3 regions of the Amycolatopsis sp. NPDC043885 genome follow, and region 1 is predicted to be linked to each of the others. Evidence: predicted binding sites of a transcription regulator. Region 1 holds the regulator's gene; each other region holds the start of a gene.
The links. Region 1 encodes HspR, which represses chaperone genes until heat shock. Its sites were predicted from a motif close to ANNTTGAGTNNNNNNNACTCAANNT; they were not measured.
Positions count from the first base shown of each region.

Region 2: a site for HspR is predicted at 6,295-6,319, ahead of lon (endopeptidase La). Genes of this name have one in related genera too.
Region 3: a site for HspR is predicted at 5,506-5,530, ahead of AC069I_RS41675 (adenylate cyclase). Genes of this name have one in related genera too.

Region 1 is NZ_JBWKEA010000001.1:1,468,604-1,479,171, forward strand. It holds gene dnaK (molecular chaperone DnaK) at 22-1,893, shown strand; gene grpE (nucleotide exchange factor GrpE) at 1,890-2,660, shown strand; gene dnaJ (molecular chaperone DnaJ) at 2,694-3,869, shown strand; gene AC069I_RS07380 (heat shock protein transcriptional repressor HspR) at 3,875-4,303, shown strand; gene AC069I_RS07385 (DUF305 domain-containing protein) at 4,517-5,125, opposite strand; gene AC069I_RS07390 (lytic polysaccharide monooxygenase) at 5,110-5,862, opposite strand; gene AC069I_RS07395 (globin domain-containing protein) at 6,023-7,123, opposite strand; gene AC069I_RS07400 (globin domain-containing protein) at 7,581-8,786, opposite strand; gene AC069I_RS07405 (MarR family winged helix-turn-helix transcriptional regulator) at 9,057-9,521, shown strand; gene AC069I_RS07410 (MFS transporter) at 9,597-10,568, shown strand, end outside.
Region 2 is NZ_JBWKEA010000001.1:546,249-556,816, reverse strand. It holds gene AC069I_RS02825 (sensor histidine kinase) at 1-851, opposite strand, end outside; gene AC069I_RS02820 (DedA family protein) at 987-1,637, shown strand; gene AC069I_RS02815 (alkaline phosphatase PhoX) at 1,853-3,013, opposite strand; gene AC069I_RS02810 (helix-turn-helix domain-containing protein) at 3,010-3,513, opposite strand; gene AC069I_RS02805 (hypothetical protein) at 3,510-3,710, opposite strand; gene lon (endopeptidase La) at 3,876-6,278, opposite strand; gene AC069I_RS02795 (SAM-dependent methyltransferase) at 6,446-7,294, opposite strand; gene AC069I_RS02790 (GNAT family N-acetyltransferase) at 7,313-8,251, opposite strand; gene AC069I_RS02785 (putative bifunctional diguanylate cyclase/phosphodiesterase) at 8,532-10,568, shown strand, end outside.
Region 3 is NZ_JBWKEA010000026.1:92,503-103,070, forward strand. It holds gene ftsR (transcriptional regulator FtsR) at 181-942, opposite strand; gene garA (glycogen accumulation regulator GarA) at 939-1,406, opposite strand; gene gcvH (glycine cleavage system protein GcvH) at 1,532-1,915, opposite strand; gene clsA (cardiolipin synthase ClsA) at 1,979-2,614, opposite strand; gene AC069I_RS41650 (hypothetical protein) at 2,652-2,885, opposite strand; gene AC069I_RS41655 (hypothetical protein) at 3,049-3,702, shown strand; gene AC069I_RS41660 (hypothetical protein) at 3,726-4,106, shown strand; gene AC069I_RS41665 (hypothetical protein) at 4,152-4,301, opposite strand; gene AC069I_RS41670 (hypothetical protein) at 4,487-5,422, opposite strand; gene AC069I_RS41675 (adenylate cyclase) at 5,531-6,499, shown strand; gene AC069I_RS41680 (hypothetical protein) at 6,502-7,476, shown strand; gene AC069I_RS41685 (adenylosuccinate synthetase) at 7,473-8,666, shown strand; gene AC069I_RS41690 (NUDIX domain-containing protein) at 8,663-9,295, shown strand; gene AC069I_RS41695 (D-Ala-D-Ala carboxypeptidase family metallohydrolase) at 9,301-10,059, opposite strand; gene AC069I_RS41700 (AMP-binding protein) at 10,311-10,568, opposite strand, start outside.

The sequences.
Region 1 (10,568 bases):
AACTAGCAGGAGGATCACACCATGGCGCGAGCGGTCGGCATCGACCTCGGCACGACCAACTCGGTCGTCGCTGTCCTTGAGGGCGGCGAGCCGACGGTCATCGCCAACTCGGAAGGTTCACGCACCACCCCGTCCATCGTCGCCTTCGCCAAGAACGGCGAAGTGCTGACCGGCCAGCCGGCGAAGAACCAGGCCGTGACGAACGTCGACCGGACCATCCGGTCGGTCAAGCGGCACATCGGTACCGACTGGAAGACCGAGATCGACGGCAAGGCCTACACCTCGCAGGAGATCAGCGCCCGCGTGCTGATGAAGCTCAAGCGCGACGCCGAGGCGTACCTGGGCGAGACCATCACCGACGCGGTCATCACCGTCCCCGCCTACTTCGAGGACGCGCAGCGGCAGGCCACCAAGGAGGCCGGGCAGATCGCCGGCCTGAACGTGCTCCGCATCGTCAACGAGCCCACCGCGGCGGCGCTGGCGTACGGCCTCGACAAGGGCGAGAAGGAACAGACCATCCTGGTCTTCGACCTCGGTGGCGGTACGTTCGACGTCTCGCTGCTGGAGATCGGCGAGGGTGTCGTCGAGGTCCGCGCGACCTCCGGTGACAACCACCTCGGCGGTGACGACTGGGACGAGCGCATCGTCACCTGGCTGGTCGACAAGTTCAAGTCGTCCAACGGCATCGACCTCACCAAGGACAAGATGGCGCTCCAGCGCATCCGTGAGGCCGCCGAGAAGGCGAAGATCGAGCTCTCCAGCTCGAACTCGGCCAGCATCAACCTGCCGTACATCACGGTGGACGCGGACAAGAACCCGCTGTTCCTCGACGAGCAGCTCTCCCGCGCCGAGTTCCAGAAGATCACCTCGGACCTGCTCGAGCGCACCCGCAAGCCGTTCAACAACGTCATCCGTGACGCGGGTGTCGCCGTCGGCGACATCGACCACGTCGTGCTCGTGGGTGGTTCCACCCGCATGCCCGCCGTGTCCGAGCTGGTCAAGGAGCTGACCGGCGGCCGCGAGCCGAACAAGGGCGTCAACCCGGACGAGGTCGTCGCCGTCGGCGCGGCGCTGCAGGCCGGTGTGCTCAAGGGCGAGGTCAAGGACGTCCTCCTGCTCGACGTGACCCCGCTTTCGCTGGGCATCGAGACCAAGGGCGGCGTGTTCACCAAGCTCATCGAGCGCAACACCACGATCCCGACCAAGCGTTCGGAGATCTTCTCCACCGCGGACGACAACCAGCCCTCGGTGCAGATCCAGGTGTTCCAGGGTGAGCGCGAGATCGCGGCGCACAACAAGAAGCTCGGCATGTTCGAGCTGACCGGTCTCCCGCCCGCCCCGCGTGGCGTGCCGCAGATCGAGGTCACCTTCGACATCGACGCCAACGGCATCGTGCACGTCCTCGCGAAGGACCTCGGCACGAACAAGGAGCAGTCGATGACGATCACCGGTGGCTCCGCGCTGCCGAAGGACGACATCGAGCGCATGGTCAAGGACGCCGAGGCGCACGCAGAGGAGGACAAGCAGCGCCGCGAGGAGGCGGAGACCCGCAACCAGGCGGAGACGCTGGTCTACCAGACCGAGAAGTTCGTCAAGGACAACGAGGACAAGCTGCCCGACGAGCTCAAGGGCAAGGTGAAGTCCGCGATCGACGAGGCCAACGAGGCGCTCAAGGGCACCGACTCGGCGAAGATCCGCGAGTCCATCGAGAAGCTGAACACGGCTTCCCAGGAGCTGGGCACCGCGCTCTACGCCAACGCCACCCCGGGCGCCGAAGGTGCCGCCGGTGATGGTGCCGCCGGTGCGGCGGGCGCGGGTGCCGGTTCGCAGGCCAAGGCGGACGACGTCGTCGACGCCGAGATCGTCGAAGAGGACGAGAAGGACAAGAAGTGACCGGACGCTACGACGAAACCGAGGGCCGGGGCCCGGACGAACCGGTGGTCGTGCGGGACCGTAGGCGGATCGATCCGCTGACCGGTGAGGTCCGCACGGCCGCCCCGGCGACCGAGCCCAAGGATGGTCCGAAGCACGCCGCTCCGACCGAAGAGCCGGCTGTCCCGACGGAGCCGGAGCCCGCCGCACACGCGGGCCCCGGCCTCGGGGAGTCCATTGTGGACGACTCGGTGTCGGTGGCCACCGGACTGGAGAAGGAGCTGGCGGAACGCACCGCCGACCTCCAGCGTCTTCAGGCGGAGTACGCCAACTACCGCAAGCGCGTCGACCGTGACCGCGAGCAGGTCGTCTCCGGCGCGAAGGCGTCGGTCGTCAACGATCTGCTCCCGCTGCTCGACGACCTCGAGCGCGCGGAGCAGCACGGCGATCTGACGGGCGCCTTCAAGGCGGTCGGCGAGAAGCTGGTCGGCAGCCTGCAGCGGTCGGGTCTCGAGCCGTTCGGCGCCGAGGGCGAGCCCTTCGACCCGAGCGTCCACGAGGCGGTCCAGCACAGCACGTCGCCGGACGTCACCGGGCCGACGGTCACCACGGTCATGCGCCGCGGATACCGCTTCGGCGAACGCGTGCTGCGCGCGGCGCTGGTCGGGGTCACCGACCACGAGCCGGGTGCGGCTCCCGCGCCGTCGGCGCAGGGCGCCCCGGTGGACCCGCCCGTCGGTGGCGAGCTGCCGCTCGAGGGCGAACTTTTCGATGAGAACAACCGCTGATCGGCGATACGGCGTGAAAGGAGGAGACGTTCGGTGAGTGCACGGGAATGGATCGGTAAGGACTTCTACCGTGAGCTGGGCGTCTCCTCCGACGCCACCGCGGACGAGATCAAGAAGGCCTATCGCAAGCTGGCCAAGGAGAACCACCCCGACGCCAACGCGGGCAACGCGGAGGCCGAGAAGAAGTTCAAGGCGGTCTCCGAGGCGTACGGCGTTCTTTCCGACACGTCCAAGCGCAAGGAGTACGACGAGGCTCGGCGCCTCTTCGGCTCCGGCGGTCCCGGCGGCTTCGGCTTCCCGGGGGCCGGCGGTGGCGGCGGCGGTTTCGACGTCGGCGACATCTTCGGCCAGGCGGGTCAGCAGCAGGGCGGCTTCGGCGGTCTCGGCGACATCCTCGGCGGGCTCTTCGGCCGTCGCGGCGGCGCGGCCGGTGCCACGGCGAACCGGCCGCAGCGCGGCGCGGACGTGGAGACCGACGTCCGGATCGATTTCGCCGAGGCGGTCAAGGGCGCGACCCTGCCGCTGCGGCTGTCGAGCCCGGCGACCTGTTCCACCTGCGGCGGCAACGGCGCGAAGCCGGGTACTTCCCCGAGGACGTGCGCGACCTGCCAGGGCAGCGGGCTGGTCAGCCGGAGCCAGGGCGCGTTCGCGTTCTCGGAGCCGTGCCGTGACTGCCGCGGCCGCGGCACGATCATCGACGACCCCTGCCCGGAATGCGCGGGCGAGGGCATCAGCACCCGCACCCGCACGCTGACCGTGCGGATCCCGCCGGGCGTCGCCGACGACCAGCGGATCCGGCTGGCAGGCCAGGGTGAACCGGGCCGTGGCGGCGCGCAGCCGGGCGATCTGTACGTCCGCGTGCACGTCGCTCCGCACGCGGTGTTCGGGCGCAAGGACCTCGACCTGACGATCACCGTGCCGGTGTCCTTCACGGAGCTGGCTCTCGGCGGCACGATCACCGTGCCGACGCTCGAGGGCAAGGTCTCGCTGAAGGTGCCGCAGGGCACAGCGAGCGGTCGCGTGCTCCGGGTGCGCGGCAAGGGAATCGCGAAACGCGACGGCTCGCAGGGCGACCTGCTGGTCACCCTGCAGGCGGCCATCCCGGCCAAATTGGACGACAAGGCCCGTGAAGCGCTGGAGGCCTACGCGGAGGCCATGGCCGATCACGATCCGCGACCGGAGATCACCGAACTTCTCGAAGGCAGGTGAGCACGATGTTCGGCGGGCTGCCGCACGGTGCGGACGAGGACACCCCGGTGTTCGTCATTTCGGTGGCGGCGCAGCTTTCCGGCCTGCACGCGCAGACCCTGCGGTCCTACGACCGCCAGGGTCTCGTGTCGCCGGGCCGGACCTCCGGCGGTGGACGGCGTTACTCGATGCGGGACATCGCGTTGCTGCGCGAAGTGCAGCGACTGTCCCAAGAGGACGGTGTCAACCTCGCGGGCATCAAGCGGATCATCGAGCTGGAGAACCAGGTCGACGCGCTCCGCGCGCGAATCGCCGAACTGACCGAAGAGCTCACGGCGGCGTACGTCGCCGCCGAACAGACGGCCGCGGCCGTGCACGCCTCCTACCGCAAGGATCTCGTTCCCTTGCGGCAGCAGACGGCACTCGTGGTCTGGAAGCCCAGAAAACGCAATTAGTCCTCTGAATGCTCCGGGTCACCTTTGAGGTACCTGCTGCGGGTGGGGTCCGGAACGCCACCGCGGCAGCACCTTGCCAAGTACATGAAGGCCCCCTTCCTCGCGCCTAGGTGCAGGAAGGGGGCCTTCATGTACTTCTTCGCAAGGCGGAGGTGGCGGAGCCTGAGCCCAGCGCGCGTGTCGCCTTACCCCGCATTCAGAGGACTAAATGCGTTATTGGCCGGGCACCAGGGTCCGGATCTGCTGGACCTCGCCGGTGCGCGAGTCCATGATCCGCTGGGCCAGCGCCTTCGCCTCCGGGTTCTTGCCGTCCTTCAGCTCGGTCCTCGCCAGCGCGACCCCGTTGTGCTGGTGCGCGACGAAGATGTCGGCGAAGTCGAGGCCGAACTCCGCACCATCCTTTTTGGACAGTGCTTCGAGGAGGCCCTTGTCGGTGAGTCCGTCGCCACCGTGATGGTGGTGCGCGTGCGGATCCGCCGAACCCGTCTCGGGTTTGCCCCAGGCCTTCAGCCAGTTCCGCATGTCGGTGGTCTCGGTCTGCTGCGTCGCCTCGATGGCGGCCGCGAGATTCGTCAGCTCCTGCTTCTGCCCCTGCTTGGCCTTCACCAGTTTGACGATCTCCACGCCCTGGTTGTTGTGGGCGATCATCATCTGCAGGAACATCACGTCGGCGTCGTTGTACGCCGCGGACGCCTCCGCCGACTGGGGGGCCGGGGAGATCGGGGCGCCGGCGTTGGGCGGTGAGCCGTCGCCGGCCCCGCAGCCCGCGAGGGCCACGAGGCCGGCGACGAGAACGAGGGCCAGCTTCACTGCCGTGTCCACAGCGCGGGTGTGTTCGGCGGCTCCCAGCCTTGGATCGCCGTATGTGTCATCTGGCACCGGTAAGTGACGCCGCCGTAGGTCACCGTGTTGCCGACCGCGTAGGACGTCCCGGCCGCCCAGGTGCCGCCGGTGGGCGGGTTGGTGGTGCTGGTCGGCGGGTTCGACGTCGTGGGCGGGTTGCTGGTGGTCGGCGGGTTGCTCGTCGTGGGCGGATTGCCGCCGCCGATCTGCAGGTCGATGCAGCTGTAGAAGGCCATCGGCGTGTCCGCGATGTTCCAGATGGCGAGCACCTTCTGGCGGCCGCTGAAGCCGTTCAGGCTCACCGTGTGCGACGTCGGGTCCTTCGGCGCGGAGTTGTTCCCGCTGATGTCGGCGATCTTGGTGCCACCGATGTAGTACTCGTAGTTCGTGGTCCGGTGGTAGGCGGTGAACTTCCAGTTGAAGGTCACGCTGTTGCCGACCGACGCGGCGGGCCACGGCTTCGATTCGTCGTTGAGCTCGGCGAATCCGGGAACGCCGCCGTTGCAGCTGCGGAGCCCCTTGGGGCCTTCGACGCTCTGCGGTTCGTAGACGATGGCACCGCAGCCGGAAACCTTGCCTTGGGCGCAGTTCGCCTGGCGGCTGGGCGGGGACAGTACGTAGCCATGGGCGCTGGCCACCTGCGGGATGGCCACGATGGCGATCGGGGCGAGGATCGCACCGGCGGCGGCTGCCACGAGCTTGCGTTTGACGGTCATGCCGGCTCCTGGGGGATGGAACGACGGTGTTCCCGTGAGGGGGAGCAATGTGGTCTAGACCATAAATCCGCCGGTGACCGCGGTCAATGATTCACTGACCTACTGCTGCGTCAAGCCCAGGTGGAACAGCCGATCGGCCTAATACGAAGGACGCATCGGTTCAGTCCAGGGTGAAGGGGTCGTACTTGATCCGCTCCAGGTCGGTGCCCGCGGCGAGCAGTTTCGCGATCGTCGCCCGGATCATCGGCGGTGACCCGGCGACGTACACGTCGCGCTCCTTCCAAGCGCCGCGCTGGGTGACCGCCGTGGCCAGCGTGCCGCGGTCGCCACCGGCGATGGTGCCTTCCTCGGTCACCGGGGTTACCGTCAGCCAAGGGCAGGTGACGGTGAGCCCGCGGAGTTCGTCGAGTGCGTAGAGGTCTTCCGGACGGCGGCCGCCGAAGAACAGGTGCACCGGAGGGTTGTTCTTCCAGCGCGACATGTCGTCGAGCAGGGCGAGCAGCGGCGCGACGCCGGTGCCGCCGCCGATCATCAGCAGCGGACGTCTTTCCGTGTGGTTCACCGAAAGCGCGCCGAGCGACGGACCGAGGCGCCAGACGTCGCCGAACCGGGTGTGGTGGACGATCGCGCGCGAGACCCAGCCGCCGCGCACGGCGTGCACGTGGAACTCCATCGTTCCGTCTTGGTGCGGCGCGGTGGCGGGCGAGAAGTATCGCCACATGCGCGGCCGCTGCGGGACTTCGACGCTGACGTAGCCGCCGGCCCGATACGGGAGCGGCTGGTCGGTGCGCACCTTGACCACGGCGACGTCGCGGGAGGCGAGGCGGTGCTCGATGACGGTCGCCTTCCACCACGCGGGCCCGGTCTGCTTGCTCGCGGCCTCGCGCATGTGCTTCGAAATGACGCCGTACGCGGTGACCCAGGCGTCTTCCAGTTCCGGTGTCCAGTCGTCCTTCAGGAACCTTTTCAACGCGGCGATCAGCGCGACGCCGACGGCGTCGTAATGGCGGCCGACGACGTCGAACTTCCGGTGGTCACGGCCGAGCTGACCGAGGAACGTGGCCAGCTCGTCGGGCCGGTCCACCATCTGGACGACGTAGACGAGTGCGCGCAGCAAACGATTTCGCTGCGTGGCCATGTTGATCGGGAACAACGCCCTGACATCCGGCGAAACGGAGAAGAGCACGCCGTAGAAGTACTGGGACAGCTCCTCGGCCTTCGTTTCGACGGCGGCGAAACTCTCCCTGATGAGCTTGGCCATCGCGACGGTCTTGTCCGCCGACGGTGTTTCGATCAAGGGTGGAACGGGAATCGGTGAAGATCTCGACGGACTCGGTGGATGCTCGTACTTCACTGTTTCGGCAGTCATGGGTGAACGATTTTCTCCAGTTGGATCGGGCATATTCTCCAGACCCGATGTCATCGTGCTCGTGTTCCCCCGAGGGGTCCCGACTGTATGCCCGAACGTCGCGAAAGGATCCACGAATGGTTGTTTCCCGCTCGAACGGAGCAAACGATATACGCGCCGTCAACACCGTCTGGCACTAAGTAAAGGTGATCAAGCAGGCGGGATTTTCCTTGCTAACCAGTGTTTTTCGCCACTGGGGCCGGAAAGCGTGATCCGCCGATCGGGTGGGTTTTTCTCCGTGATTACCGGGTCACGTAACGGTATGCGTCCGGTGACTGATCCCCATTATGGAATCGCATTCGGACAGTGCCTAGTCGATGGTGAAGGGGTCGTACGCGATCTGGTCGAGCGCGCTGCCCGCGACCAGCATCCGGGACACCGTCGCGCGGATCATCGCGGGCGAGCCGGCGACGAGGATCCGGTGCCCCGGCCAGGATCCTTGCTGGGTAACGGCTTCCGCGAGCGTGCCCTGCACGCAGCCGGGGGCCTCTTCACCGTGTTCGACCACCGGCGTCACGGTGAGCCACGGGTTCGTGGCCGCGAGAGCGCGCAACTCGTCGAGGTCGTAAAGGTCCTCACGCGACGGTCCGCCGTAGAACAACTGGACCTTCGGGTTCTCGCCCCACTGCGCGAGGTCGTCCAGGATGGCGCGCAGCGGCGCGATGCCGGTGCCGCCGGCGATCATCAGGACGTCGCGGCCGTCGGTCCGGTCGATGGACAGCCTGCCGAGCGGCGGTCCCAGCCGCCAGACGTCGCCGGGCTGCGTGTGGCTGACGATGGCGCGCGACACCCAGCCGCCGTCGACGGCGCGCACGTGGAACTCGATGCCGCCGTCCTCGCGCGGCGCGTTCGCCGGCGACAGGTAGCGCCAGAGCCGTGGCCGCTGCGGTACTTCGACGCTCATGTACTGACCGGGCTGGTACGGCACCGGGAACTCGGGCTGGACGCGGACCAGGGCGAGATCCCAGGTGAGCCGCCGGTGTTCGAGCACGGTGGCCGACCACGACGCCGGGTTGACGTCGGCCGCCGCTGCCTCCTGCATCGCGCGGGCGACGATGGTGAACGCCTCCGCCCAGGCCCGTTCGACCTCCGGTGTCCAGTCCGGACCGAGGTGGTTCTTCAGCGAGGCGAGCAGCGCGGTGCCGACGGCCTCGTAATGCCGCGGGATGACGCCGAACTTGCGGTGGTCGCGGCCGAGCTGGGTCAGGAACGGCACGAGGTCGTCGGGCCGGTCGACCATCTGCACGATGTGGACCAGCGCGCGGACCAGCCTGCCGCGCTGGACCTCCATGTTGATCGGGAAGAAGTCGCGGGTCGCCGGCGCGAGGGTGAACAGCATCCCGTAGAAGAACTGGGATATCTCCGGGATGAAGGGCTCCGACTTCGCCCAGGTGTCCCGGATGAGGCGCACCATCGCGGTGACCGCGGGCGGGGCTTCGCGCGGCGCCGAGGACCGCGGGACCGGGCTGACCGCGTCGGCCGTCACGGGCTGGGAGTCGCTGATCGGGTAGCGCATGCCGGAAGACGGTTCCCCAGGTTCACGAACGAGGGTCCACTGGAGAAGAATTCACGGATCATTCACCTCTCCGGTCAGTGGCTGTCGGGCCGGTCGGCTGGTTCCGGCTCGCTCGCGAGACTAGCTGCCGAGAGCCCTTTTGCCCGCATCGTTGCTCCGGACGGGTGTACTCGAAACCGGTCGGCAGTGGGGGATCTCACGAGGTAAATAGTTGTCTTACGCAAGTGTCACCCAATAAAGTTGTACTGTACAAGTAGCCAGGAGGCACCGATGAGCTCCGCCGACGACGCCAGGGTCGAACTGATGCGTGAGTTGAAGGCCGCCTCCCAGCTGCAGCACGCCTGGATAATGCAGGCCTGGCAGGACGACCCCGGCCTGCATCCGGCGGCCGCGATGCTGCTGTCGGACCTGGCGAAGCACGGCGAGGCGCGCCCTTCGGAATTGGCAAAACGACGCTTTGTGGACCTTTCGGTCATAAGTCGTCAAATTTCCCAGCTGTCCGCGGCGGGGATGGTGGACCGCCGTCCCGCGCCCGAGGACGGCCGCGCGTCGATCATCAGCATCTCCGAGCGCGGGCGTGCGGAACTGGGGCGCAGGCGGGCCGGGTATCTGGAGTTCATGGAGCGTGCGCTCGGTGACTGGGACGACGAAAAGGTCCTCGAGCTGACCACGCGGCTGGCGGAGATGAACGCGGACGTCCGAGCGGCCCTGTCCGCCCGGACATGCGACGTTTGACGGCGGCCGTTCTTACCCACCGGTCTTGACTGAACGGACCTTTCGCGACGCCGTCACGCCGGTAGCGTCGAAGGTGTGCGAAGCAGGGTCGCGTTGCTGGTCGCGTTGGGTATCGACAACTTCGGCTCGGGACTCTTCCTTCCGCTGGGCCTCGTCTTCGTCATCCGCGTGGTGGGTTTGCCGCTCGCCCAGGCGGGAGGTGCGGTCACGCTCGGCGCGTTCGCCGGGCTGCTCGTTCCCGCGCTCGCCGGCCGCCTCGTCGACCTGATCGGCCCGCGGACGGTGATGATCTGTTCCCACGTTCTCCAGGCCGCCGGAGCAAGCGCTTTCCTGCTGGCCGACGGGTTCGCCGGCGTCGTCGGCGCGTCCGTCATGCTCGCGGCCGGGCAGCAGCTGTTCTACAGCTCGCAGTTCTCGCTCATCGCCGACGTCGCGGGCGAAGGGCCGAAGGACCGGCCGTTCGCCGAAGCCGCGATGGTGCGCTCCGCGGGCTTCGGGCTGGGCGGGCTCGCGGCGGCCGGACTGCTGGTGTGGATCGGGCGTGAGGGCCTGTACGTCGCCGTGATGGTCGACGTCGCGACCTTCGTCATCGCCGCGGCCATCCTGTCGACGCTGGTCACGCCCGCCCCGCGGCCTTCGCCGCGCTGCTCGGGGCCCGCGCGGGTCTGGCGGAACCGCCCGTACCTGGCGCTCATCGTGTTCAGCGGGCTGTTCGCGCTCACGATGGACTTCTTCCTCATCGGGATGCCCGTGTACGTGTTCAACGCCTTGCAAGGCCCTCGATGGCTTCCCGGGGCCATCATCGCGCTCCTCACCGTCGTCACCAGTCTGGGTGGAGTCATCGCGTTGCGGCTCACCAGGAGGATGACCCGGATCGCCGCGATGCGTGCGGGTTCGGCGTTGTTCGCGGTGTGGTGCCTGGCGTGCCTCCTGGTGGTGTTCGTGCCGAAGGTCTTCCAGCCGGTTTACCTGCTCGGTGCGACCCTCGTGCTGGCCGCGGGCGATCTCGCGTTCGGCCCCCGGTCCGGGGCGCTGGCCGAAGCCGCG
Region 2 (10,568 bases), 920 kb from region 1:
AGGTGGACCGGTATCCCCGAGCGTTCCGCGAGCGCTTCCAGCGCGGGGTGCAGCCCGTCGGAGTCCAGCGCGATCGGATACACCCGCCACGAGACCTCGCGCAGGTCGACGAGGGCGCGCTGGGACTCCTCGTGCGCCTGCCGCAGCAGATCCGACGCGCGCTTCGGGTCGGTGGCCCGCCGTGCCCGGCCGAGCAGCATCCCGAGCGCGACGAGCCGCTGCTGGACGCCGTCGTGCAGGTCCCGTTCGATCCGGCGGCGCTCGCCGTTGACCGCTTCGACCACCTCGGCCCGGCTGGTCGCGAGTTCGGAGACCCGGCGGCGCAGCTGTTCCTTCTTGCTGGGCCCGAAAAAGTACCTCGCCAGCTTGCCGTCCAGCGTCGCGGCCCCGATGAGCCCTTGCAAGGAAAGGAAAACGAGCAGCGCGCCGAAGAGCAGGGTGGTGACCGGGTCGTACCAATCGGCCGGGGCGTCACCGCCGGGCGACCTGCCGTCGAGGAGCTGATACCCGATGATCAGGCCGGATCCGGCACCCAGCAGGATCAGGCCGAAGATCCCGGCGCTGAGCAACCCGATGACGCACCGCGGGACCAGGTAGGCCATCGCGCGGCGTCCGGAGTAATCCGTCGCGTTCTCCTCGCCGAAGTACTTCTCCAGCCGTTGTCGCTCCATTTCGGACAGTGTGCGGGCGCCGGAGAAGACGGGCCGCCGCAACGCGGGAACCGCGAGCGCGATGCCGCCGAAAAGCACGTAGAAGAACTCCGCGACCCCGGTCGTGGCGCCGATCGCCAGGCCCAGCGTGCCGCGGAGCATCTTGCGCAGGTAGCGGCGCATCGCTGCCGGAACAGGCATAGCGCCAGGTTAGCGGGGTATCCGAAGGTCGGTATTGAGGTTTTCCGCAGTGATCTGTGCCGCTTCACCCCAGGGTGCGGAACCCGCGTGATTCGTACGTTCGTTGGCAACTGCAGACGACCACGAAAGGCCGCCATGAACCTCCTGCTCGCCCAAACCGCCAGCGAACCGATGGGAGGACTCGCCGGCTGGGCGGTGTCACTGATGGACGCGCTGGGCGGTCCGGGCGCCGCGATCATCGTCGGCCTGGACAACCTGTTCCCGCCGATCCCCAGCGAACTGGTGCTCCCGCTCGCCGGGTTCTCCGCCAGCCAGGGCACGTTCACCCTCGTGGAAGCGCTGGTGTGGACGACCTTCGGCTCGGTCGCGGGCGCCATCATCGTGTACTACCTCGGCCTCCTGCTCGGCCGAGACCGCACGCGCCGCTGGATGGCGAAGATCCCGCTGGTCAAGACGTCCGACTTCGACAAGACCGAGGCCTGGTTCCAGAAACACGGCACCAAGGCGGTGTTCTTCGGCAGGATGGTGCCGATCTTCCGCAGCCTCATCTCGCTGCCCGCCGGGATCGAGCGCATGCCGTTCTGGCGGTTCCTGGCCCTGACCACGCTGGGCAGCCTGATCTGGAACACGGTGTTCGTGCTGGCGGGCTACGGCCTCGGGGAGAGCTGGCACCTGGTCGAGGAGTACGCCGGGTTCTTCCAGTACTTCGTGATCGCCGCCGTCGGGGTCGCGCTGACCCTCTTCGTGGTGAACCGCCTGCGTGAGAAGAACCGCACCAACGCCTGAGCCGGTGGCGGGGCGCCCGGCCGGGCGCCCCGCACGCGGTGTCAGAGCCTGTTGGCGGAGCTGAGGATGGACTCGGAGAAGGGACACAACGCGTGAACCCGCCCGGCCGAAGGCCCCGCTATCGCGGTGGCAGGGCGCCCTTGCCTGTCAACGGGAGAGGGTTGATCAGGTCGCCCTGCCGACGTCGATCGCGGTGCGGGTTCACCAACAGGCACTCAGGAACGGAAGGGGCCGGTCACCTCGTAGGTGATCCCGCCGGAGGACGAACCGGAGGTGCCGCGTTGCGACGAGAAGTACAGCCGGTTCCCCGCCGGCGTGAACGCGGGGCCACAGATCTCCGACGAGCTCTGGCCGTTGATCCGCAGGAACGGCGCCACGATGTCGTTCGGCGTGATGATGCAGATCTCCATGTTGCCGCCGTCTTCGGCGACGAACAGGTCACCCGAAGAGGTGCCGGTGACGTTGTCGACGCCGGTCAGCGGCGCCGAGCCGGGGCTGACCAGCGAGTCGTCGTAGGCCAGCTCGTAGGTGTTGTTGGTCAGGTTGAGCTGCCAGACGCGGTTGTCGCCCTTGGTGGTGAACCACGCGGTGTCGTTGGCGTAGTGCAGGCCTTCGCCGCCGGAGAACCGCTTCGCACCGGACACCTGGTTGCGGGTGGCGGTGGGAGAGCCGTCGGGGTCGGGCACGTTCGCCCAGGTGAAGCTGCCGGAGGTCGCCGTACCCGCCTTCAGCACCTGCAGCGTTCCGGCGGAGAGGTTGCCCCAGGTCGTCGGGACGAAGCGGTAAAAGCAGCCGTCCGAGGTGTCCTCGGTCAGGTAGACGACCTTGCGCACCGGGTCGGCCGCCGCGGCTTCGTGCTTGAACTTCCCCATCGCGGGCCGCTGGACGGCGGCCGTGGCCGGACCGTTCGGCTGGCACTCGTAGACGAACCCGAGGTCGATCTCCTCACAGGAAAGCCAGGTGTTCCAAGGAGTCTTGCCGCCCGCGCAGTTCTGGCGCGTATTCGCCAGGATGCGATGGGCGCCGGTGATGTTCCCGCTCGCATCGAATTTGACCGCGCTCGCCCCGCCGCCGGGCGTGATCTCCGAATTCGACACGTAGATCCAGCCGCTGCCGTCGGCGAACACCGCGCCGCCGTCCGGGGCGCTGTGCCAGGTGTACCCGGTGTTCGCGACCTTCTGGCCGGACCTCGCGATGACGCGGCTGGTGAATCCCGCCGGCAGCTGGATCCCGTTCGCGTCGGCCGCCTGGAGCGCGCCGTACGGGCTGGGTCCGTTCTGGGCGGGGGCGGCGAGGGCCGCCCCCGAGAGCCGGTTTCCGAACGCCGTGACACCGGCGCCGACCACGGCCGCGCGCAGGAAATTCCGTCGCTTCACTCATGCCTCCGAGACATCCGCTGATGTGGTGGTGCGGGAAGGAGCGGGTCGGAGAGTACGGGCGGAACGGGACTTCCGGGTGAATTCGCGGCATATTCACCGCGACGAGGCGACTTTCGTAGGGAACCCTCGCTCAACACTATTTCCTTGGCTTTGCGGAGACCCGGCGCGTCGGTGCCCCCGCGTTGTGCGGCGATTTCCAGTGCGACGAGTATCCGGTCGATCGGCGCGCATCCGCCATTGCGGTGGTGGCGACGTCCGATCAGGTGACGCCAGTCGGCGAGATACTCGTCGATTCCCGGCTCTCCGGGAACCGCCCGGAGCAGGGCGTGCAGCAGAATCCTCATCTGGTTTTCGTTGCCGGGCAAGGTGTTCCGGGCCAGCATGTCGGCCAAGGTGCTGCGGGACCAGCCGGTCGCGGTGGCCAGCGTGCGGATGCTGAGGCCGCTTCGGTCGCGAAGTTCGCGCAGTCGCGCCATGAACTCCGATTCGGTGTTCATCGGCGTGCCCTGGCGGGCGCGGGGTGACGGAGAACGGCGCCGAACAGGGCGATGGCGATGCCCGCGGCGATCGAGGCACTGGTGCCGGCGAAGGTCAGTGCCGCGGTGAAACCGGTGAGAATGCTCAGACAGACGATCTGACCGGCCGAAACGCACCTGCGCCTCGGCCGCAACGGGGAAAGAATTCCTTGACTCATGACCTTGCCCTCTCAAGGATCACGCACCCCGGCTGGGTGGCACGCAATACACGTTATCAAAACGTGATAGGGAGTTTAAGGTGAGGTAATGTCCGGGTTCGTCCGGATCTCGGAAAGCCGAAAGCCCCGGATCCTTGGGGGATCCGGGGCTTCGGCCTCGCGCTGTTACGCCGCTTGGGCGACCGGAGCCGTCGCCGGGGCCAGCGCGATGTCCAGGACGTCGCGGACGTTCGCCACGGCGTGGACGTCCAGCTGTGCCAGCACTTCGGCCGGGACATCGTCCAGATCAGGTTCGTTGCGCTGCGGGATGATCACCGTCTTCATCCCCGCCCGGTGCGCGGCCAGCAGCTTCTGCTTGACCCCGCCGATCGGCAGCACGCGCCCGGTCAGCGACACCTCACCGGTCATCGCGACGTCCGACTTCACGACCCGGCCCGAAAGCAGGGACGCCAGCGCGGTCGTCATCGTGATGCCGGCGCTCGGCCCGTCCTTGGGCACCGCGCCCGCGGGGACGTGCACGTGGATGCCGCGGTCCTTCAGGTCGCCGACCGGCAGTTCCAGCTCGGCGCCGCGCGAGCGCAGGTACGACAACGCGATCTGCACCGACTCCTTCATCACGTCACCCAGCTGACCGGTCAGCGACAGCCCGGTCGAGCCCGACTCCGGATCCGCCAGCGACGCCTCGATGTAGAGGACGTCACCGCCGGCGCCGGTCACGGCCAGCCCGGTCGCCACGCCCGGGGTCGACGTTCGCTGTGTCGACGCGGGCAGCGAGGACTCCGGCAGGTGCCGAGGACGGCCGAGGTAGGTCTCGAGCCCGTCGGCGTCGATCGTCAGCGGCAGCTCGACCTCGTCGAGGGCGACCTTGGTCGCCACCTTCCGCAGCACCTTCGCGATGGTCCGGTTCGCGTTGCGCACCCCGGCTTCCCGCGTGTACTCGGCGGCGATGCGGCTGAACGCGCCGTCGGTCAGCGTGACGTCGTCCTTGCCGAGGCCGGCGCGCTCCAGCTCGCGGGGGAGCAGGTGGTCGCGGGCGATCGTCACCTTCTCGTGCTCGGTGTAGCCGTCGAGGGTGACCAGCTCCATCCGGTCCAGCAGCGGGCCGGGGATGGTCTCGAGCGCGTTCGCCGTCGCCAGGAACACGACGTCGGACAGGTCGAGCTCGACCTCGAGGTAGTGGTCGCGGAAGGTGTGGTTCTGCTCCGGGTCCAGCACCTCCAGCAACGCGGCCGTCGGGTCGCCGCGGTAGTCGGCGCCGACCTTGTCGATCTCGTCGAGCAGCACGACCGGGTTCATCGAGCCCGCTTCCTTGATGGCGCGGACGATCCGGCCGGGCAGCGCGCCGACGTAGGTGCGGCGGTGACCGCGGATCTCGGCCTCGTCGCGGATGCCGCCGAGCGCGACCCGGACGAACTTGCGGCCCATCGCCTTCGCCACGGACTCGCCGAGCGACGTCTTGCCGACCCCGGGAGGACCGGCGAGCGCCAGCATCGCGCCCGAACGACGGCCGCCGACCGGGCCGAGTCCGGACTCCGCGCGACGTTTGCGCACGGCCAGGTACTCGATGATGCGTTCCTTCACGTCGTCGAGACCGGCGTGGTCGGCGTCGAGGATGTCGCGCGCCGCCGCGATGTCGTGGACGTCGGTGGTGCGCTCGTTCCACGGCAGTTCGAGGACGGTGTCCAGCCACGTGCGGATCCAGCCGCCCTCGGGGGACTGGTCGGAGGTCCGCTCCAGTTTGTCCACTTCGGACAGTGCGGCCTTCTTGACCGCGTCCGGCAGCTCGGCGGCCTCGACGCGGGCGCGGTAGTCGTCGTCGTTGGCGGTGCCGTCGAGCTCGCCCAGCTCCTTGCGGATCGCTTCGAGCTGGCGGCGCAGCAGGAACTCCTTCTGCTGCTTCTCCATGCCCTCCTGGACGTCCTTGCGGATGGTGTCGGTCACCTCGAGCTCGGCCAGCTGCTCGCGGCTCCATTCGAGGGCCTTCTCCAGTCGCGTGGAGACATCGAGCGTGGTCAGCAGTTCGAGCTTCTGCTCGGTCTTGAGGTAGGACGAGTTGCCTGCCAGGTCGGCGACCGCGGACGGGTCTTCGACCTCCTGGACGGCGTCGATCATCTGCCAGCCGCCGCGCTGCTGGAGGATCGCGATGACGACGGACTTGTACTCGGACGCGAGTTTCGCGGCGTTGTCGTCGGTGGTCTCGGTGGCGACCTCGGCGTGCACCCAGCGGGCGGCGCCGGGTCCGTCGGCGATGCGGCCGACGACGGCGCGGCGGGTGCCGCGCAGCAACACCGCGGTCTTGCCGCCGGGCACGCGCCCGATGCGCTCGACGGTCGCGATGGTGCCGAGTTCGGCGTACTCGCCGTGGACTCGGGGGACGATCAGCACTTCGGCCTTCGTGGCGGCACTGGACCGGATCCCCGGGAAGGAAGCCTGGGCAGGCGCGTTGGCCTGGGCGGACTCCACCGCGGCGCGCGTCTCCGTGTCGGCGAGGTCGAGCGGGACGATCATGCCCGGCAGCACGACGTCGTCATCGAGCGGGAGGACGGGCAGGAGGCGGTTGTCGGTCATCTGTGCACTCCTCGGTTAGTTGAGTCTGCCTAGCTCAACTCTCCGATCGACCCGTTTGTTTCCTTTCCGCGTTCGCCGTCAGCGATCACCCACTCCTCCGACCTCTAATGCCCAACGCGTCGCGTTTAGCCTGCTAAACGCGACGCGTTGGGATCAAAGGTCGGATGTCAGGGGTGGACGGCGACCCCGCACCAGGCGAACGGCCGGGCGCCTTCTTCGTCCCGCCGCAGCTCCCGCACCGGCCGCCAGTCGGGCAGGTGGACGACGCCGGGCTCCAGCAACGGCCAATCCCCGAAGAGCGGCTCGATCTCTTCGCGATCCCGCATCCACACGGGGTTGCTCGTCTTCCGGTACTGCTCGACCATCCAGTGGAGCCCGTCGGCGTCCTCGCCCGTCTGGCCGCCGAAGCTCATGTGCGACAGCCCCAGCCAGCTACCCGGCGCCAGCGCGTTCCGGTAGGTCGCGACCAGCGCGGGCGGATCGTCGTGCGGCCCGGCGAAATGCAGGACGGCCATCATCATCAGGCACACCGGCTGGTCGAAATCGATCAGCCGCAGCGTCTCGGGATGCCGCAGGACGTCCTTCGCCCGCCGCATGTCCGCCTGGACGATCCCGGCCCAGCCGGTCGCCTCGTGCCGTTCGAGGATCAGCTCCGCGTGCGCCACCGCCACCGGCTCGTAGTCGACGTACACGACCTTCGCCGTATCGCCCGGCTCCAGTTCCTCCTGGACGATCTCGTGCACGTTCCCGGCGGTCGGGACACCGGAGCCCAGATCGATGAATTGCCGGATCCCGGCGTTCAGCGCCGCGCGCACGACCCGGTTCATGAACTCGCGGTTGTGCCGCGCGCCCGGTTTGACCCACCGCCACTGCTTTTCCAGCGCGCGGGCGAACTCGCGGTCGACCGCCCAGTTGTGGGTCCCGCCGAGGAACCAGTCGTAGATCCTCGCCGCGGACGGCTTTTCGGTGTCGACCCCGGTCGGCGCCACCGGGGCCGCGTCATCGTCCCTCTTCACGAAATGAGCCTATCGGGATCAGGGCACCGCGGGTCGGCGCTGCCAGTACGTCCCGAGCGGCCGGTAGCCCTGCGCGTACCAGAACGGCGTCGATCGTGGGTTGGCCAACGCGTGGTGCAGCAGCACGGCTTCGGTGCCGCATTCGTCGAAGACCTGGTGCGCGTGCGCGGCGAGCGCCGTCCCCACCCCGCTCGATCGCGCGGGTTCGGCCACCGCCAGGGACGACAGGTAGCCGACCCGGTCGGCCGCGACCCGGCCGCCGATCCACGCCGTCTCACCGGGGAACTGCACCCGCACCATGCCCAGCGGACGTCCGTACAGCTCGGCGATCCACAATGTCGGATTTTCCCGGCCCAGATGTTTCGACAGCTCCGCCGTGATCGTTTCCTCCGCGCCCTCGCGCAAAGTGACAGAACCGAACTGCGCGTCATAACGCTGCAATTCCAGTTCGAGTCCGACGGCGGTTTCGAGATCATCCGCTTCGGCGGGCCGGATGTGCACTCCGGGAGTGGCGGGCGGCCCCGTCACGGCGAGCCGGTCGGCCGGGCGGACCGCGATCACCAGCACCGGCGCGAAGCCGCGGCGCAGCAATTCGGCCGAGCCGGGGGAGTCCCGGCTGGGCCGCACCACGGTCGCCGCGGTCTCGACATCCCCAGGTGGGGCGACGGTCTTCAGATGTTCATCCCATCGGGTGAGTAATGCGTCAAGGGCAGCTTCCGGACGAGGGCCGGTGAGCCGCGCTTCGAGGCGATGCTCGACGAGCGCCCGCCACGGAGAGTCAACAGAATCGGGGCGCGTCTCGGTCCGTACCGACAATCCGGCGGCGGCCGACTCGCCTGCCGTCGCGGAGAGTGACACGGAGCCTTCGACAGGCTCCAGTGCAGGCATTTCGGGGAGCAGGGCGTCCACGGTGGCGAGCCGCTCGGCGTGCCCGGCGGCGATGGCATGGCTATTCATAGGGCTATTCAAGCCCCTACTGATGGGTCCGCCGGGAACTTCACGAGATTGGCCGGGGCGTGGCGCCAGGTGACTTCCGGTAGTCGGAAGGAACGCGAATAACGCTCCCATTTCACCCCTTGGTCCACGCAGGTCAGCGGGACGCGCCCATTGTTAACCCTGGGGTGATCTCATACTGTCTCGAATGGGACTCGGGTACGCCCTCCGGGGTACTGTATTGCCCTCGTCCCCGAGGTCGCGGTAGGACAAGACCGGTTGGGCAGCCGGGAAGGAAGGTCGGATGCCGGACACGAACGGCAGGCCCGGGAGCGCCGCACAGGCGCCGGCGGGCAAGGGAGGCGCCGTTACGGAGGCTCGTACCGACGAGCGACGGTTCCGCGTCTACACCTTCGCGGTACTCACCATGGGCATCGCCGCCGCGGCCGCGGTCAGCCTCTGGCTGGACTTCGAGGCTTCGGACGACCTGTTGTGGATCGGGCCGATTCTCGCGCTCGCGTTCCTCCTCGCCGAACAGCTCGGCATCAACGTCGACGTCCGCAGCGGTATCTCGTGGACGATCTCGTTCACCGAGATCCCGCTGGTCATCGGCTTCTTCGTCGCTCCCTTCGAAGTCGTGCTCGCCGCCCACCTCGCGGCGGGCATCGGGACATTGCTGGCCCGCAAGGTCGCGGGCCGCGTGCTCTACAACGCCGGCGCCTTCCTGCTGGAGATCACCGGCGCGTTCGCCGTGGCAGGGCTGGTGAAACAGGCCTCCGGCGCCCACGACATGACCTGGATCGCCGCGCTGGCGGGCACTCTGACCGCGCCGCTGGTCAGCACGCTGCTCGCGCTCGCCGCCGTCCGCGTGCTGCGCCGCCGCATGCGGGTCAGCACCGCGATCCGCTTGACCGGCCGCATCCTCGTCGTCGGCTTCGTCAACGCTTCGGTCGGCCTTTCCGGATATTTGGTCATTTCCGGGACGCCGAAGGCCTGGCCGCTCGTGCTGGCGGTGTTCCTCGGGCTCACCGCTTTGTACTGGGCGTACTCCGACCTGCTCCGCGAGCAGCGCGACATGGAAGCGCTGTCCGACGTCAGCCTGATGGTCGCGCGATCCGGTCAACAGGCCGCCGCGCGGCCCGCCGGGCGAGCCGACGAACTCGTCGGCGGTGTCGACGTCCGCGAATGGGCGACCATCGCCGAACGCATCAAGGACCAGCTCGCCGCCGGCCGGGTCGTGCTCAGGCTCCGGCTGGAACCGAAGGACACCATGCGGATGGTCGTCGCGGGCGACGAACTGCCACCCGTCGACCCGGCCGCCGACGACCCGCTGCTGCGCCTGCCCGGCGCGCACGTCCGGCACTTCCGGATCACCGAAGCCAATCCCGACGTCCGTTCCGCGTTGCTCGACCGTGGCGCGCAGGAGGCGCTGGTCGTCCCGTTGCGCAGCGCGAACCAGCTCCTCGGCGTCGTCGAAGCGCACGACAGGCTGTCCCGCTGGCGCGGGTTCGGCAAGTACGACGTCCAGCTGCTCGGCACGATGGCCAGCCACCTCGCGACGTCGCTGGACAATCGGCGCCTGCTCGCGACCCTGCGCCACGACGCCTACCACGATCCGCTGACCGGCCTGCTCAACCGGCCGGGCTTCCGCCAGGTCGCCAAGGAACCGTTGCGGGAACAGGCCAACGCGGTCGTGCTCCGGATCGACCTCGACGTCTTCTCCACCGTCAGCGACGCCCTCGGCTACGTCTGGGCCGACCGGATGGTCATCGCCGCGGGCCGCCGGATCCGCGACGCGCTCGGCCCCGACGTCCCGCTCGCCAGGCTCGAAGGCGCGTCCTTCGCGGCGCTCCTTGTCGGCTGCGCGCCGGAACGCGCCCAGGCCTCCGCGGAACTGCTGCGCGCGGAACTCGTCGCCCCGTATCCGGTGGACCGGCTTTCCGTCGAAGCCAACGCGATGATCGGCTACGCCACTTCGTCGGCGGAAGACGACGAACAGGTCGACGTCGACGGGCTCCTGCAGCGCGCCGACGTCGCCGTCCGCGCGACCAAGGGCGGCGAAGAGGTCCGCGGCTACATGGCCAGCATGGGCCAGATCTTCATGCGCCGGTTCCAAATGGTCACGCAGTTCCGGCAGTCGCTGGAAGAAGGCCAGCTGAGCGTCCACTACCAGCCGAAGATCACCTTGCCGAACCGGCAGATCCAAGGCGTCGAGGCGCTCGTGCGCTGGGTGCATCCGGAGTTCGGCAGGCTCGGCCCCGACGAGTTCGTCCCGGCGATCGAAGCGGCCGGCCTCATCGGCGTCCTGACGTCGTTCGTGCTCGAAGAGTCGTTGAAGCGC
Region 3 (10,568 bases), on a different contig from region 1:
TTGTCTCGACGACCAAGCGACGGTAGTCCCGACGCTACCCGTCTTCCGAGCGCTGTGCTCGCTGTCTCCGACATTCTCGGTTCGCCCGTGGCAAACCCGACTCTCACGGTACGGCATAGGGTGCCGAACATTCAGGCATTGACAAGTGACCGCACAACCGCTCCCGGCCCCCGAAGCCGTTCAACCGCCCGTGACAGCCCGTATTCCGGCCTTCACCAAGAGCGTGTGCAACGCCACGGTCAAGGCGGCCAGCTCCCGGACGACCTCGTCACCCCTCGCCTGGGCGTCCTCGTCACGATGCCGATACACCGGGGTCACGATCTGCTCCAGCAGGCCGACCTCGCGGTCGGCCGCGGCCCGGAAGGCACGCAGATGTCTCGGCTCTATACCGAATTCGGTCATCGCCTTCACGGTCTTCGCCACGAGCACCGCGTCCGGGTCGAAGAACCCCGCCGCCCCGGGGCGGACGAGACCGTATTGCCGCAGCTCAGCCAGGGTGGCGGCGTCGATGCCGGCCTGGCGGAGCAGATCTTCCTCGGTCAGCCTGATCTCGCGGTCGGTCTCGAAGTCCCCCGGGGACGGCAGTCCGCCGTTCTCCCCGGGGGCGTCGAGTGACACGAGTTTCCGCGGCAGCCGCGGCATCGCCGCCGAGGGCGCGGCGCCCTGATCCGCCGCGTCCAACTGTTCCTTGATGACCTTCAGCGGGAGGTAGTGATCCCGCTGGGCGGAAAGGACGAACCGCAACCGCTCCACGTCCGCCGAAGCGAACTGCCGGTACCCCGACGGGGTCCGGCCCGGCTGGACCAGACCCTCCGCCTCGAGGAACCGGATCTTGGAGATGGTGACATCGGGAAAGTCGCCGCGCAGCTGTGCCAGCACGGCTCCGATGCTCAACCCATCGCGCTGCGACGCGTCCCGATCAGGCCGCCCGGCCGCCGTCACCGTGCCCCCTGGCCCCCGTGACCCGGGCCGGTCAGGAAGACCAGGCGGAACTTGCCGATCTGCACCTCGTCGCCACCGGCGAGGACGGCCTGGTCGACCGGCTCGCGGTTGACGTAGGTGCCGTTGAGGCTGCCGACGTCGATGACGACGAACTCGCCACCCTCACGGCGGAACTCGGCGTGCCGCCGGGAGACCGTGACGTCGTCGAGGAAGATGTCGCTGTCCGGGTGCCGTCCCGCGCTGGTGGTGTCGCGGTCCAGCAGGAAGCGCGAACCCGCGTTCGGACCCCGCTTGACGACCAGCAGCGCGGAACCCGCGGGCAGCGCGTCCACACCCTGGACGGGGGCCTCGGCAGCCGGAGGAGCCTCAGTGCCTTCGACGTCGGCCAGGAAGTCGGCCCGGAAGACAGAAGTCCGCTCCGGAGACTGCTCCGGGGGAACGCCGGGCCCGTCGTTCGTGCTCACCTGAGCTCTCCTAACGCATGTGTGTTGCCACTACTCAAGAACGTGTGGAGGTCAAACGTACCGTGCCTGATCGAATCTCCGGCCCGCGGCTCCCCCTACTCTTCCCGAAGGGCCGCGGCCTGCGGCTATTCCTTGATCAGGGCCTGGTACGCCTCGGCCTCCAGCAGGGATTCCACCGAGCTCGCGTCGTCGAGACGGAGCTCGATCAGCCAGCCCTCGCCGTAGGGGTCGCTGTTGATCAGCTCGGGCGACTCGGTCACCGCGTCGTTGACCGCGACCACCTCGCCGTCGAGCGGGGCGAACAGCTCCGAAACGCTCTTGGTCGACTCGACCTCGCCGAACGCGTCGCCCGAACCGACCTGCTTGCCGACCTCGGGCAGTTCGACGAACACCACGTCACCGAGCTGGTCCTGGGCGTACTCCGTGATGCCCACGCGCACGAGCCCTCCGTCGCGCACGGAGACCCACTCGTGTTCCTCGGTGTACCGCAGTTCTTCTGGAGTGGACAACGCCGCTCCCCTTTCTGACGCCCTCGCTCGAAACCGACGCGCGCAGTTTCGCATCCCGCCGGGTCACGCGCCCGGCGCCTCCCGCAACCCGACGGGTCCGGCCGGTCGTAGCGCCCGTGCGGTCTGGACGACGTACAGCACGCCCGAATAGACGTACAGGACCGCACCCCACGCCGTGAAGGCGTAGCCGATCGGCCTGGCGATCGCGGCGATGTCGGAACCGCCCTGGGTGAGCAGCAGGAACGGGAAGGCGTACATCAGCACGAAAGTGGCGCCCTTGCCGATGTAGGTGACCTCCGGCGGGGCGAAGCCGCGGTGCCGGAGCAGCAACACGCAGACGCCCAGTACCGCCTCGCGGACGACCAGCGGAACCACCAGCCACCACGGGATGATGTCGCGGATCAGGAAGGCGATGAGGGTCGCGAGGATGTAGAGCCGGTCGGCGGCGGGGTCGAGCAGCTGGCCGAGCCGCGACATCTGGTTGAGCCAGCGGGCGAGTTTGCCGTCGAGCCAGTCGGTGAGCGCGCTGAACACGAGCAGCGCGAGCGCCCAGCCGTCCTCCTTCGGGCCGAGGAGCAGCCACAGGAAGACCGGCACCCCGGCGAGCCGGAGGATCGAAAGCATGTTGGGAACGTTCAGGGCCTGCCGCAGCAGGGAAGGCTCTTCGCTGGCCACGCTCGGTTCGGGGGGCGTACTCACCCGCTCAGCCTATCCAGCGGCGGCAGGTCCTCCCCCGTCAGCTGGCCCGGGTGTGGGTCCAGCCGCGGCGTTGCAGGTCCGCGCTGGTCAGCGCCACGGGCCTGCCTCGGTGGTCGGTGCCCATCCAGCGGTTGTGGCCGGCGGAGGTCTCGAGGACGTACGGGCGGCCACCACACCAGACGACGGTGCACGGCGCCGTCGGTGGCAGCTCCGCGCTCGCCGGCGCGGCGGCCTGGGGTGACGCGGGGTCGGTCTGTTCGTCGGTCTTCATCACTCTCACGGTTTCGTGACGGGGACTGGGACACGCCGGAGCGCTACCTTTGTTTTCGGCAGGACGGGTCCGCGCGTTAACGGATCCGGCATGGATTCGTCCGATCGGTTCGCGACGACAGCAGGATGTTGTCGCGCTGTGAACGGCATGTTAATCGTCCACAATGGACAGTCAGTGGGCGGTCCTCGCGTACCGCGGCGGCGGGGTCGCGATAGCCTCCCGCGAATCGAACGTGGCTCAATGCCACGGCATCGGGCCCGGCCGGGTCAGAATGGGCCGGCCACGACCGGCCGACGAAAGGATCGCCTTGCGCGTCTCGACCACCACGGGAACGTGGCGGCGCCTGTTCGCGGCCTGCGCCGTCACCGGAACGCTCGCCGCCTGTTCGGGCGAAGATCCGCCACCGCCTGTCACCTCGATGTCGGTCTCGCCGCCCTCGCTCCCCACAGCGGTGTCCAGCGTGCCGGTGCCGCCGATCCCGTCGCGGACCCCGCCGAGTCCCTCCGCCGCCCCGCCTCCCACTTCCCAGCCGAAATCCGCTGAACCGGTTCAGGGTTCGTGCGGAACGGTCACCGCGGCCAGCGGGCTGACCCTCCAGGTGCTCAACGGCCCCGGCGTCTCGTGCGCGGACGCGACCGGGATCGTCGGTTCGTTCCACCAGAGGATCGCCGGACGGCAGTCCGCGGGCTCGGACGAACCGGTCAGCGAGACCGTGGACGGCTGGCTGTGCGTCTCCGGCGCCCCCGCCGCGCAAGGCGGCACCAGTTGCAGCAAAGGCGAACAGAACGTGTTCGCCGCCGTCGTCCCCGTCGAATGAACCATCCTCGAGAAGAAGGGCCCATGAAGAGCCTCGCCGTGCTCCCCGCCGCGTTCGCCGTCGTCCTGCTGAGCGGTTGCGGCGCCGATCCCGCTCCCGCGGCCGCGCCGCCGCCCTCCCCCGCCCCCACGGCTGACCAGGTCCTGGCCGGTACGCCGTGTGGCGAGGTCACCGGGTTCCAGGGCGCGAAGAACAAGGTCGTCGTACGCGGGAAGGCCGAGTGCGCCGAAGCGACGCAGGTGCTCACGGACTACTTCGCCAAGCTGACGCCCGCCGAGGCGGCGTCACCGCAAGGGCCCGGCCCCGTGGTGGTCGGGGCTTGGACGTGCGGGAGCGGGCCGAACGATCCGGTGACGAGTTGTTCGACCGAAGACGAGCGCCAGATCGAAGCGACCCGCTCCTGAGCCTCAGTCGCCCCAGTTGGCCGTACATGGTGCAGGCCTCGAACCTCAGTCCTGGTTTCGAGAACCCGCCGTCCCGCGACACGTCACCTTGCCGCAGTCGGCGGTTTTGCCCACCAGGGCCGTGCCGCCCTGCTTGCCACCGGAGAGAAGGTCGCGCAAGGCGAGGCCGAAACCGGACAGATCGTCACCCTTCACGAACTCGAAGGTGTGTCGATGGGCGCGGTACCGGCGCCGGTTTCCGTCTGAGGTACATGAAGGTCGAGTTTCCTCGGCTCAGCCGAGGGAAGGGTCCTTCACCCGCGGCCGCTGTGGCTGCTCGCGTACCTGGGAAAGGCCTCCGGGTTTCCGCGCCTTTTCCGACACACGAGTCCTTTCGTCGTTCACTGGAGCCTCAGCAGGACTTCGTGTTCGAGTTTGCCGACAAGAAGGTACTCGGGCCGATATCCGGGCGGGACCACGAAACAGACGAGACCCGTGGTGCCGCCGAAAGCGCCGGGAGCGCCCGCGCAGTCCTTGACCCGCTCCGGCTCACCGTGTTCGTCGGCCGACAGTTCCAGCGGCGTGTCGCCGAGGCGGGACGCCTCGATCCGCAAGGTGAGGACGTGGAATCCGCTCAACCACGCCTCGGCTCCCTCGGGCGGCCCGGTCCTGCTGTCGAGCACCCGCACGGCCGCCTCCCCGGATACGGCGGTCTGCCCACGGGCGAACACCGGCGGCGGTCCCCATAAGTCGCGACGGTGTTCCCAGAGATTCGGGACGGGGTCGGCCGCCTCACGGTAGGCCTTCCCGCCGAAGCCGACCGGCGTCAGGACCACTAACGCGGCGAAGGCCAGCCCGGCCAGGAACGGCAGGGACTTCCACGCGATCCCCGGTCTCGCCACTCTGACCAGCACGATGGCCGCGAGCGCCAGGAGCGCCCAGCCGAGGGACATCGCCGTGATCTTCTCCCACGGATGGTGGGCTTCCACGACGTCGGCGGCCCCGCGCACGGACAGAACCCGGTCCGTCACCGACGAAAGCCGGGCGACCACCGGATCAGCGAGGCCGAACGCGTCTCTTGTCGGCACTTCGATCGCGCGGCCGTCTTCGGTGATCGCCAGAACCTCGTAGGAGGTACGCGGGCCGTGCTGTCCTTCGGTGGTCGTGGAGTTCGTTTCGGAGATCACCGCGCGCACATCGTAGGTGCCGGCCAATCCTTCGACGGCCCATCGTCCGGCGAAGGCCGCGACTGAACCCCAGACGATCCCGATCACGAACGCGATGATCATCGCGTTCGTGCGCTGCCCGTCTTTCCGATCCAGTTCGAAGAAGACCACCAACACCCCCTGTCCGGCTCGCCCAGCCTATGGGCCGAGGCCGCCGCACGGCACGGGATTTGTACCCACCCCTTGCGATCCGAAGTAAGAGTCATCTAGACTCAAACTATGCTCACCAGGGAAGACGCCGTGAAGGCGGTCGAGAACGCGGTCGACGCGGCCGCTCTGTTCGCCCGCCATCGCTACCGCGAACTGGCGGCCGCGCTCCACCCCGACCGCAACCCCGGCGACGAGCGCGCCCACCGTGCCGCCGCCACCCTCAACCGCCTTCACGACGACTGGAAACGCGCCAGGCGCCAGGCGGTCACGACGGCGACCTCGACGTACACCCTCACCGCACCGCACGCGGTGGGCAGTGTCGCCACGACGTACCGGACCACCGGGCCACACCTGGTGAAACTCGTCCGCGACCCGGCGCTCAATCCGCTGATCCACGCCGAATGGGACGCGTTGCGCGCGCTCGACGGCTTCACCGAACGGCACCGGTGGCTGCGCCCCTACTACCCGCGGCTGCTGGACACTTCCGGTCCGGTGGCCAGAGGTGACCGCGCGTTCAGCGTCCTCGATCCGCTCGTCGACGGTTTCGTCACCCTCGCCGATATCGGGAAAGCCTTCCCCGGCGGGCTCGACGGCCGCGACTACGCGTGGATGCACCGCCGCCTCCTGCGTGCCGTGGCGGGCGCGCACCGGGCGGGTGTCGTCCACGGCCACCTCACCGCGGACAACGTGCTCGTACATCCCGGAGAGCACGGCATCGTCGTAGTCGGCTGGTCCTTCGCCGTCGAAGACGGTGTGCTCCCGCTGGCGGCGGACAAGTCCGTCGACTACCCGCCGGAAGTCCACAAAGGACTACCGGTGACCGTGGCCACCGACGTCCACATGCTCCACCGCATGATGCTGGAACTCCTGGCACCGCACGAAACCCGCCAACGCGAATTCGCGACCTGGTGCACACAGGAAGCCCCGGCACAACGACCCGACGCCGCCGACCTGCTCGACGAGTACGACGCGCTGCTCGACGACCTGTACGGCCCCCGCACCTTCCGCCCCTTCACCATCCCCGAGACAGGAGCCTGACCATGGGACACGGACACTGGGACGACAACGCCTACGCCGCCGCGAAGACTTTCCGGCGGGCCAAGGGCGAGGACGACTTCGGCTACACCGCCGATCTGCGCTCCAAGCCCGCGAAAGACTGGAAGGTCGCGCCCGCGCTCGACCCGCTGAACGCCGTCCGGGAATGCCGGGATTCGGCCGACCACACCGATTCGACGCCGATCGCGGTGCTGTTCGACGTCACCGGTTCGATGCGCCGGGTGCCGCGGGTCATGCAGGGCAAGCTCGGCAAACTGCACGGCCTGCTGAAGCGCCGGGGCTACCTGGCCGACCCGCAGGTGATGTTCGGCGCGATCGGTGACGCCGACAGCGACCGGGTCCCGCTGCAGGTCGGGCAGTTCGAATCGGACAACCGGATGGACGAGCAGCTGCGCACGATCTTCCTCGAAGGCGGTGGCGGCGGGCAGAAGAGCGAGTCCTACGAGCTGGCCGCCTACTTCATGGCCCGGCACGTCGTGACCGACGCGTGGCAGAACCGCGGCCGCAAGGGCTATCTGTTCATCATCGGCGACGAGCTGAACAAGCCCGCGCTGGAGGCGCGCCACATCCGCCGGGTGATCGGGGACGACGTACGGGAGGACATCGACCCGGCCTCGGTGTACCGGGAGCTGGCCCGCAAGTGGCACGTCTTCTTCGTACTGCCGAACCAGTCGTCGTACTACAACGACCCGGAGATCGGCGAACACTGGAGCGGCCTGCTCGGCCAGAACTTCCTGAAGCTCGACGATCCCGGCGCGGTGTGCGAACTGATCGCGGCCACCATCGGGCTGGAAGAGCGGGTCGTCGACGTCGACCGTGCGCTCGCCGATCTCGCGGACGTCGGCTCGGTCGCCGAAAGCAAGGCGGTCGGCAAGGCGCTGGCGAAGCTGGGCACCAAGACGGTCGTCACGTCGGCGGTGCCCGAGGCCGAGGGGCCGAGCGACGTGGTGCTGCGATGAGTCTCCTGGACGGTCACGTGGTGGTGGTCGGGCTCGGCTTCGGCGACGAAGGCAAGGGCGCGGTTGTCGACGCGCTCTGCGCCGACCGGCCCACCACCGCCGTGGTCCGCTTCAACGGGGGCGCGCAGGCCGCGCACAACGTCGTCGTGGACGGGCGGCACCACACGTTCAGCCAGTTCGGGGCGGGCACGTTCGCCGGCGTGCCCACCCATCTGTCGCGGTTCGTGCTGGTCGAGCCGTTCGCGCTGGCCGCCGAAGCGCGGCGGCTGGAAGCGGCAGGTGTCCGGAATCCGCTCTCGCTGCTGAGTGTGGACGGCCAGGCCCTGCTCACCACCCCGTTCCACATCCACGCCAACCGGGCAAGGGAGGAGGCCCGGGGCGTGAACCGGCACGGCTCGTGCGGGAAGGGCATCGGCGAGACCGTCTGGTACTCGCTGCTGCCCGGGGCCGAGCCGGGTGACGTGGTGGAGAGCCAGGAGGTGATCGGGACGCCGGGGGAAGCGCCCACGGTCGCCGACTGCGCCCGGCCGTCGGTGTTGCGGCGCAAGCTGGACGCGCTCGCGCGGTTCTATGCCCCGCTCGCCACACCACCGCACGGCGTGGACGAACTGGTGGCGCTGTACCGCGATTTCGCGGACGCGGTGCGGATCACCGACGGGGACGAAACGGGACGGCTGGCGGATTCCGGGCGGCTGGTGTTCGAGGGAGCGCAGGGGGCTCTCCTCGACCAGCACCACGGGTTCCATCCGCACACGACCTGGTCGACCACCACGCCGCACAACGCCCGCGCACTGCTGGGCGGGCGCCCGCACGCCGTCCTGGGTGTCACGCGGACGTACCTCACCCGGCACGGCGCGGGACCGCTGCCGACCGAGTCCGCCGCCGTGCTCGCCCGCTTTCCGGAAGCGCACAACGAAACCGGCGAATTCCAGGGCGCGTGGCGGGCGGGTCATCTCGACGCGGCCCTGCTCGATTACGCGATCGCGGCCTGCGACGGCGTCGACGCGCTCGCGGTGACCCACCTCGACGCGACCGGGCTGGCGGTCGTCCCCAAGGACGGCTCTCCCGCCGTCGACCTGACGGATCCGCTGGCGTGGTTCGGTGCGCGGCTGCCGGTGGCCGTCACCGGGTACGGCCCGGACAGGGCCGGTTACCGGGTCGCGGAGGCAAGGTCGACAATCTACGCGTGATCGAGTCGACGCCGGTGTCCGTTGACGTGCTCGTGGTGCGGTTCGCCCCCGGCACCAGGAACGTGCTGCTGGGAATCGCGCCACGAGCCGCCGAGCCCTTCGCGGGAGAACTCGCCCTGCCAGGGGTGCTGCTCGGGCTCGGGGAACGGCTGAGGGAGGCGGCGCACCGGGCGGTGGCCGGCAAACTCGGCCTGCCGTCCGACGCGCTCTCGGCGACCGGGCAGCTCGCCACCTTCGACGAGCCGAACCGTGATCCCCGCGGTCCCACGCTCTCCATCGCCTTGTGGGCAACGGTGGATCCCGCGCTCGACGAGCCGGGGAACGTGGTGTGGGTTCCGCTGGACGAGGTCCCTCCGCTGGCGTTCGACCACGACCGGATCGTGGCGGACTGCCGCCCGATGCTGGCCGAACGGCTGTGGCGGGACGTCGCGTTCACCGCCGGGCTGCTGGGGCCGATCTTCACGACGGCGCAGGCGCTGGACGTCACCGAAGCGCTGACCGGGGACCGCCCCTATCCGGCCAACCTCGGCCGGACCATGGAGCGGGTCCCCGGTTTGCGGCGCACCACCGAACACGCGGCCGCCCTCCCCAAGGGAGGACGGCCGCCGTCGCTGTGGCGCTGGGAATGACGAGGTCAGATCCCGCAGGAGGAGGCCGACCAGAACCGCGTCGACCGGTGTGCCACGTGGGTGTGATCGTTGTGGCCGGGGTAGCCCGGCCCGAGGATCTCCGCGAACCCGTGGTTACGGGCCTGCTTCGCCAATCCGCAGAAGCCCTGCGAGCCGGCACCGAGATCGACGGCGTCACCGTAGAGATGACGGCTGTTGGTCGCGCCGCCGACCGCGTTGTTGCAGGCGACGCTGCGGAAGCCGCCGTTGACGTCGATCGGCCGGTCGCCCATGGCGTGCCGCATCGCCTGCAGCTTCCACATCGAGACCAGCGCGTTGGCTTTCGCCGTCGCCGGTGTGACGTTGCCGCCCGACCAGTCTGAGTTGCACCGGTTCAGTTCCGCGTAGGTGAAGTTGATCGGCGTGCAGTCGTCGTCCTGCAACGCGTAGAGCTTCGAGAACGTGGCCGAACCGGCGATGCCGTCCGCGGCCAGCCCGTACGCCTGCTGGAAGCGGGTGACCGCGGCCTTGGTCCCCGCGCCGAACTGGCCGTCGAGGGCGAGCACACCACCGTAACCGGGGTACCCGGCGACCCGGATCTGCAGTTGCCGGACGTCCTCACCGGACGCGCCCTGGGACAACGTGCGTCCCCAGGAGTAACAGGCGTCGGCGACGGACACTTCGCCCGCCGTCACCGGGCCCGGATCGGCGGCGGCCGGAGTGGCCACCGCGGTACCGAGCCCGGCCACCAGGGCGAGCATCGGCAGGAGGAAACGAATGCGCATGACAGGAACACCTTTCAAGCAGGGAAGGTGAGACCCGTGACCCCCACGGGTTGTCAACGATTCACTGCCGAGGATGCTAACGCGGTTCCGGTTACCGCGCTGTGGGTCGTTCGACCCACACGCCCAAGCCGGAACACGCGTGCTTGAAGACGTGACTCGCGTGCTTGGAGGCGGAACACTCCGGGCCGGGCGAGTTCCGTGTCCAAGCACGCGAGTTCCGGCTCCGAACACGCGAGTTCGGGGCCGGGGCGTCAGCCCTTCAGCTGCGGGAAGTCCTCCTCGCGGAACTCCCCCGCCGGGCGCCCGTCGGCTTCGTTTTCGCGTCCGCGCAGTTCGACCCGCCGGATCTTGCCGGAGATCGTCTTCGGCAGTTCGGTGAACTCCAGCCGCCGGATTCGCTTGTACGGCGCCAAATGCTCCCGGCAGAAAGCCAGGATGGACACCGCGGTGTCTGCCGTGGGCTCGTGCCCGTTCGTCAGGACGACGTAGGCCTTCGGCACCGCGAGCCG